DNA from 2 places in the Exiguobacterium sp. s191 genome. Region 2 is predicted to be linked to the other one. Evidence: riboswitches for the same ligand, from Rfam matches in the RefSeq annotation. Region 2 holds a riboswitch; the other holds the start of a gene.
What was found. A riboswitch is a leader RNA that binds a small molecule or an ion and turns the genes downstream of it on or off. The one in region 2 is predicted to bind S-adenosylmethionine.
Positions count from the first base shown of each region.

Region 1 (3,420 bases), on a different contig from region 2:
CCGTTCCATAAGCAGCGGTCGCAATCGATCCAGCATTACAAATCGTTAGGATCCGGTCGCCTGACTGGAACAATTCCAGTGCATGAATCCCGATTTGACGTGACGTCTGCGCATCCTGGTCGTATAAGGCGACCGTCCGTTTTTCCAACCGTTCGCGAATCTCTTCTACCGACGTCCCGTCTTGAATGATTGGATTCAATTGATCGAGGACATTTCGCAAGTTGACGGCCGTCGGTCGTGTCGCGAGTAACGTCGCCGATGTCTCAAGCAAGGCTTGCTTGTAGACCGGAAGCGCCGCTTCAAAGCGGTACGCTTCTTGAACGAGCACGAATCCACCGAATAAGCTGATCGCAGGTGCGCCCCGGACACGTAGTTGTTTAATCGCCTCAACCGCTTGCGCGAGATCAGCAATGACTTCATAGTGCTCTTCTTGCGGTAGACGTGTCTGATCGAGAATCGTCAAGACACGATCTTCGTAACGGATACTTTGAACGAATGTAGTCATCGGCTGAGTTCCTCCGTTACGTCAAAGTTTCGTAAATCATCGAATGTCCGGCATTCTGTACGGCGTTTGATTAACGCCGCTCCTAGACGAAGAGCGTGACGTTTCCGCTCTAAGCGTTCCGTCGTTGAATCGATTGATTCTAAATCAGCGACCGGTGCAAGACCAATCGTCCGCCGAATCAATTCGCAACCAGCAAAGCCAAGGGCATCCTGCAAGATCGTGCTCAGTACATCATCGACGAGTCCTGATGCCTGGAACGGTTCGACGGCTTCCCGTTCCCATAAGGCACGGAACGTTGAAGCGAACGTCAGCCAGAACGTATCGATATCCTTGATTCGGGCGTCACGTCGTGTAGGGTAATCCGGATATGCCGCGAAGAATAGATGCGCAATGAACTGTCCGACATCGAATCCGAATGGACCATAAAAGGCGAATTCTGGATCGATGACTTTCGTTTCCGTCGCCGAGGCGAAGATGCTTCCTGTATGTAGATCGCCGTGCAGCAATGCATCTCCTTTCGTGATGAAGAGCGCTTCGAGTTTTGCGACTTCGCGTTTTAACTCATCGTCTGCCCATAGACGTGCCACCTCTTCTTCGAGTCCGGCTTCAATCTCGTTCGTCTCCGCGTCATGAAACGGATCCGTGAAGATTAATTTTTCCGTGATGTCGCACAAGTCTGGATTGTAGTACGTTCGGGCGACACGTTTCTTTTCAACCGGACCAAGCGCAAAGTCCGATGTATGGAATAACGTCCGAGCGAGATAAGAACCGATATGTTCCGCAAGCAACGGATACTGTTCACCTGCGAGTAAACCGCTTCGAACGATCGTCAGATGTGAAAGATCTTCCATGACCGTATACGCCTCTTCATGACTAGCATGAAAGACACGCGGTACGAACGGCACGGCATGCCGTGCGAATTCACGGAGTGCGGATTGCTCGATCCACGCTCGTTCGAGCGATAACGGCCAGCTCTCCCCGACGACCTTCGCATATGGTAATGCTTGTTTTAGAATCAATCGATGTTCACCCTCTCGAATTCGGAAAACGAGGTTGAGGTTCCCGTCGCCAATCTCTTCTGCTTCGACGGCTCCATCGCCGATCAGTCCTAGTGTCCGAACACGATCAATCGCGTCCTGTTCTGTAAATGCTTTATATGTCATCTCAGTTTCCCCCTATGTGATACACGAAAAAGCGCCTCTTTTCGTCATCGAAAAGAGGCGCAGAAAAGTCACTGCGTCCTCTTATCTCTCAGACAAAACGTCTGTTGGATGTAGCACCGTGCCCAGTGGTCGGTTGCTGCGGCGTCATCGGGCCAATTCCCTCTGCCAACTCGCGATAAGAGTCGTATGTAGTTGTCGTGTGTGATATTGATTTGAATCTTACGCAATCGACTTCCTCGCTGTCAAATCGAAATCAAGCAGAAACGGATATCATTTTTATGCCATCTATAGAAATAGTATTTTCAAAAAAATAAATTTTCTAAAAATAGTTTGACAAGTGGCGATTCTCATGTAAAAATTGCAATTAGATTTCACAATTTCATCCAATTCTTATCAAGAGCAGACGGAGGGACAAGCCCTACGATGTCGCAGCAACCGACCTTTTGGCACGGTGCTAATTCTTGCAGCTACTAAGCTGACAGATAAGAGTCCACGTTCGAATCATTCATGGTCTCTTGTCGCTGACGAGAGACCATTTTTTTGTTGAAGGAGGAAAGACATGGCTTATATCACTGCTACTTATCAATTGACTGCCCGTGATCGACTCGAGCAACGCGCTGAACAACTCGCGCTTGGTCTGACAGTCGGTTCTTGGACGGAACTGAATCATCTCGAACAACAACAACTCGCCTCGTTCAAAGGGGAAGTCGTACATACCGAAGAGCGCGATGGCAAAGGATATATCACGATTCGTTACCCGGAACATAACGTATCGCGCGACTTTTCTGCGATTCTGACGACCATCTTCGGGAAACTCTCACTCGACGGTGAAATCAAATTAACGGAATTGCTACTACCCGATACATTTACGTCGGACTTTCCAGGTGCGAAATTCGGGATCGAAGGGGTCCGTTCCTTGATCGGTGTCGAAGATCGCCCATTATTAATGAGCATCTTCAAAGGAGTCATCGGACGCGATTTATCGTTCCTTCGTGATCAACTCGAAGGACAACTCGCTGGTGGGATTGATCTCGTCAAAGACGATGAGATCCTATACGACAATCCATTGACACCGACGATTGATCGGGCACGGATCGGACGTGAGGTCATCGATGCTCACTTCCAACGGACCGGTAAACGTGCGTTGTATGCGATCACACTCAGCGGTCCTGTCTTTACGCTCAAGGATCAAGCCAAGCGATTGATTGATGCTGGAGCGACTGCTTTCTTGCTGAATACCTTCACATACGGACTCGATGTCTTACGCGAACTGGCAAGTGATCCGGAAATCAACGTTCCGCTCTTCAATCATCCGGCATATAGCGGTGCGTTGATCGCTAGCCCGAATCACGGAGTCGCAGCCCCTGTCTTACTCGGCACATTACCGCGTGCTGCTGGAGCAGACTTGACGCTATTCCCGTCTCCTTATGGCAATGTCGCTTTACCAAAGGATGTCGCTCGTGGCATCGCGGTCGAAGCGACCCGTCTCGGGCAGACGAAATCGATCTTCCCGGTTCCTTCAGCCGGTATTCATCCTGGACTCGTCGCTCAACTCGTACGAGACTTCGGGATCGATTCCGTCATCAACGCCGGTGGCGGCGTACATGGTCATCCGCAAGGTGCTGCGGCTGGCGTCATTGCTTTCCGTCAGGCACTCGATGCGGCACTCGCAAATGAATCCCTATCGACGGCAGCATCGCGTCATGAAGAATTACGAATTGCCCTCGACGCTTGGGGGATCAAGTCATGACC
Region 1 is NZ_JACSNC010000002.1:306,460-309,879, reverse strand. It holds gene mtnA (S-methyl-5-thioribose-1-phosphate isomerase) at 1-505, opposite strand, end outside; gene mtnK (S-methyl-5-thioribose kinase) at 502-1,668, opposite strand; SAM riboswitch class I at 1,747-1,850, opposite strand; SAM riboswitch class I at 2,056-2,157, shown strand; gene KNQ09_RS13200 (2,3-diketo-5-methylthiopentyl-1-phosphate enolase) at 2,228-3,418, shown strand; gene KNQ09_RS13195 (2-hydroxy-3-keto-5-methylthiopentenyl-1-phosphate phosphatase) at 3,415-3,420, shown strand, end outside.
Region 1: linked by a shared signal. The riboswitch ahead of KNQ09_RS13200 (2,3-diketo-5-methylthiopentyl-1-phosphate enolase) and the one ahead of KNQ09_RS14280 (amino acid permease) in region 2 are both predicted to bind S-adenosylmethionine.

Region 2 (3,420 bases):
CCCACTGATCCTGCGATTAATGCGTCACTCTTTCCGCTACGCGTGCGTGCGTTTTGCGCCAAGGTGACCGTTTGTCGAATCAGCGACTGTGCTTCCTCTGTCGTGATATGACGTTGCTTGAACCCTTCGATACTTGCTTGATAGCTTGAAGTGATGGCAACATCGGCACCTACTTCAAAGTAGTCACGATGGACGTGTTCGATCTGTTCCGGTGCTTCGATTAAGAGACGTGCTGACCAAAGCGGGTCGTTCAGGTCGAATCCTTTCTGTTCAAGTTCGGTTGCAAGGGCACCATCTAAAATGAGAAAGGGAACTTCCTGTAATCGTTGATCAACTGGATTTTTGATTCGGGACATCTTCAACACTCCGTTTCTGAGAAGAATTCGTGAACGCATGAACGACATAACAGATCACGATGAATGGAATACCACAGTACAAGGCAATTCGTTGTGTCGGATCAAATCCGATACCAATCAGAGAAATCAAACAAACGACGAAAGCGGCGATCGGTACGAATGGAAAGAGTGGTGTGCGATAGACCAATTCGTCGACCGTATGCTCTTCACGAAGAAATTGCTTCCGGAAGCGATACTGGGCAACGCTGATACTCATCCAAACGACGACGACAGCGAGACCGGAAATCGAGACGAGCGCGATATAGACACTTCCTGCTGCATAGATGCTAGACAGCAAGGCAAGTCCTCCGCCAAGCATGCTGAACAATACAGCTCGAAGTGGAACCCCACTTGGCGTCACCTGGGCGAAAAAGCGTGAAATCATGCGTTCGTTCGCAAGCGACCAGAGCATCCGAGAAGCGGCGTAAAGTCCAGAGTTCGCTGCCGACAAGATCGCTGTCAAAATGACGAAGTTCATCACATCTGCCGCGTACGGAATTCCGATCCGTTCAAACACGGCGACGAACGGACTTTCGAGCACACCCTTCCCATCCGTTGGCAATAAGACGGCTAATACGATGATCGTACCGACGAAAAAGAGGACGAGTCGCAAAATCGTCGTCCGGATCGCAAGCGGAATCGTCCGTTTCGGATCGACTGCTTCACCCGCTGCGACACCGATTAGTTCCGTTCCCGAGTAAGCAAAGTTCACAGCAAGCATCGTCATGAAGATGACGAAAGCTCCATTTGGAAACAATCCGCCTTCGGTTAACGAAGAAAAGAATGGGGCCGGGCTACCATCTTGTAAGGGAATGAAACCAACGATCGCTCCCGCACCAAGTAAAATGAAAGCAATGATCGTCACGACCTTGATGGCGGAAAACCAAAACTCGACTTCAGCGAACACGCGAACCTTCAAGACGTTGATACCAAGGATCATCGCAGCGAACAAGGCGCTGAACACCCAAACCGGAATCGACGGGAACCAACGTTGCATTAAAATGCCTGCTGCCGTGAATTCTGAACCAAGGGCGACCGTCCACGTCAGCCAGTAGAGCCAGGCCACTGTATAACCGGTGCCGGGTCCAATGTACTTCGTTGCGTACTTATGGAATGATCCGGTTTCCGGCATGTGCACGGCGAGTTCACCGAGACTTAACATGACTAAGTAAACGACGACGGCCCCAATCAAATACGATAAAATCGTTCCGACGCGTCCTGCTTGTTCCAACGTATAACCTGTACTTAAAAATAATCCTGTTCCAATGACACCACCTAACGACAGCATGATCAGATGACGTGATTCCATCTTGCGTCGAAACGCTCCGCTCGTTTTCATGAATCCATTTCCTCCTCGTTCCACCTATTCCAAACAAAAAACGCATCCTCACGGATGCGTCGGTCGACAATTCGGAAATCTTATCGATCGGGTGCAGCACCCGCAGGAATTAGCACAGTATCTTTCGACCTGTTGCTGAGGTTTCATAGGGCCAGTCCCTCCACCTCTCTGGATAAGTATGTAATTGTTCCTAACCCTATCAAGTCTTTTTCAAATTGTCAACACAATTCAGAATACTCCTATCAAAAAAACATTCCGCATCGTATCGATCCGGAATGTTTGGAGGTTTATTTTTTGGCGAATAAATCCGCTGTTTTCAAGGCTGCACGAACCGCTTTCCGATTCAATGTTCCTTGCTGGTGCTTCATTTTCTTCGTTTGGGCAGCCAATTGCGCTTTGAGCGCCGCAATCTCTTGATCCTTTTGAGCCGTTCCTGTTTGTTTCTGTAATGCTTTGATTTTCTTATCTTTTTCAGCTAATTGTGCTTTTGTTTGTTTTTGCGCATCCGCAATCTTCTTCTCTTGTTCCGGGAAGAACCGTTCAAAACGAGCGACTGCTTCCTCAAGACTTACGCCAGAGATCGGTTGGACTGGTGGGAGCAACTCGGTTTGCGCCATTTGACGGTCAAACGGTACATTCTCAGGATAGTTCGTCTCTTGATAGATATGCTCAAGATTGTTCACGTTCAAGAAGTCAACGAAGTTGTCGAAGTTACGCGCTTGAACACGTGCCGGACTTTGGAAGTCAGCGCTTGCTACGACGTCGGATAATTGTGTATCCGCTGTGATGTCGTTCGCCCAAATGTGCGTCAACTGATGGTAATCCGTCAATTCGCGCATCCGTGCATCTTTTGGAATGAGGATACTCGGCGTACCTGCAAGCGTTGCTGTGATGTTTCCGTGCAAGCGCGCACCAAAACTAAGGTCTGCTTGTCCAATGAAATCGAACCATGTCTGTGCGTTCAAGAAGAAACGGACCCGATCATTCATGTAAGCAGGATCCGACATTTTCACCGGATAGTTCGTCACTGAAAGATCTGCAATCGGGTGCGTCCCTGTATACGTCAACTTCAGTTCCTTCATCCATTGGGGAATGAAGTAATGATTTGGATACTCTTCCATCCCACGTGTAATGAAATCGAGGACGTTTTGTGGAGCTAAACGTGACGAGTTGACCGTAATCATCGACTCAGGTGTGATGTTCGTTTCACGGATGTGCAAATCACGACCGAACGCGTACATCGAAGGACATCCGATAACGCGATGATCGATCCCTTCGCGGAAACCAAGACGTGTTAAGTATTTCGACGTGATCTCCCCGCGAAGACCCAGCATGCTCGAGCGCTCGAGAACGGCACTGACGAACGCTTTGACATCTTCATCGAATGGGAATCCACCATCTAAGTCTGGTTCAAACGGTGCACGTAACCCTACACCGATGACGACAACTGGAATTTTTAATTTTTTGATGAGACGTGTATATTTCCGTAACGTCGGTACGAATTCTTTTCGGAATGCATCCGCTAACGGAATGACATAAAGATCAAAGTTGGCATTGATTTCGTCTGCCCGTTCTTCGTCGTAATAGTAATAGTCAGGTGTAATCGTCGTACCTTCTGTCATCAACGTCCGAAAGATACTGTATTGATAGATAAGATTTCCAACGTTTCCTCCAATGGAATTATGT
Region 2 is NZ_JACSNC010000003.1:190,652-194,071, forward strand. It holds gene mmuM (homocysteine S-methyltransferase) at 1-356, opposite strand, end outside; gene KNQ09_RS14280 (amino acid permease) at 331-1,734, opposite strand; SAM riboswitch class I at 1,812-1,913, opposite strand; gene KNQ09_RS14285 (polysaccharide pyruvyl transferase family protein) at 2,022-3,420, opposite strand, start outside.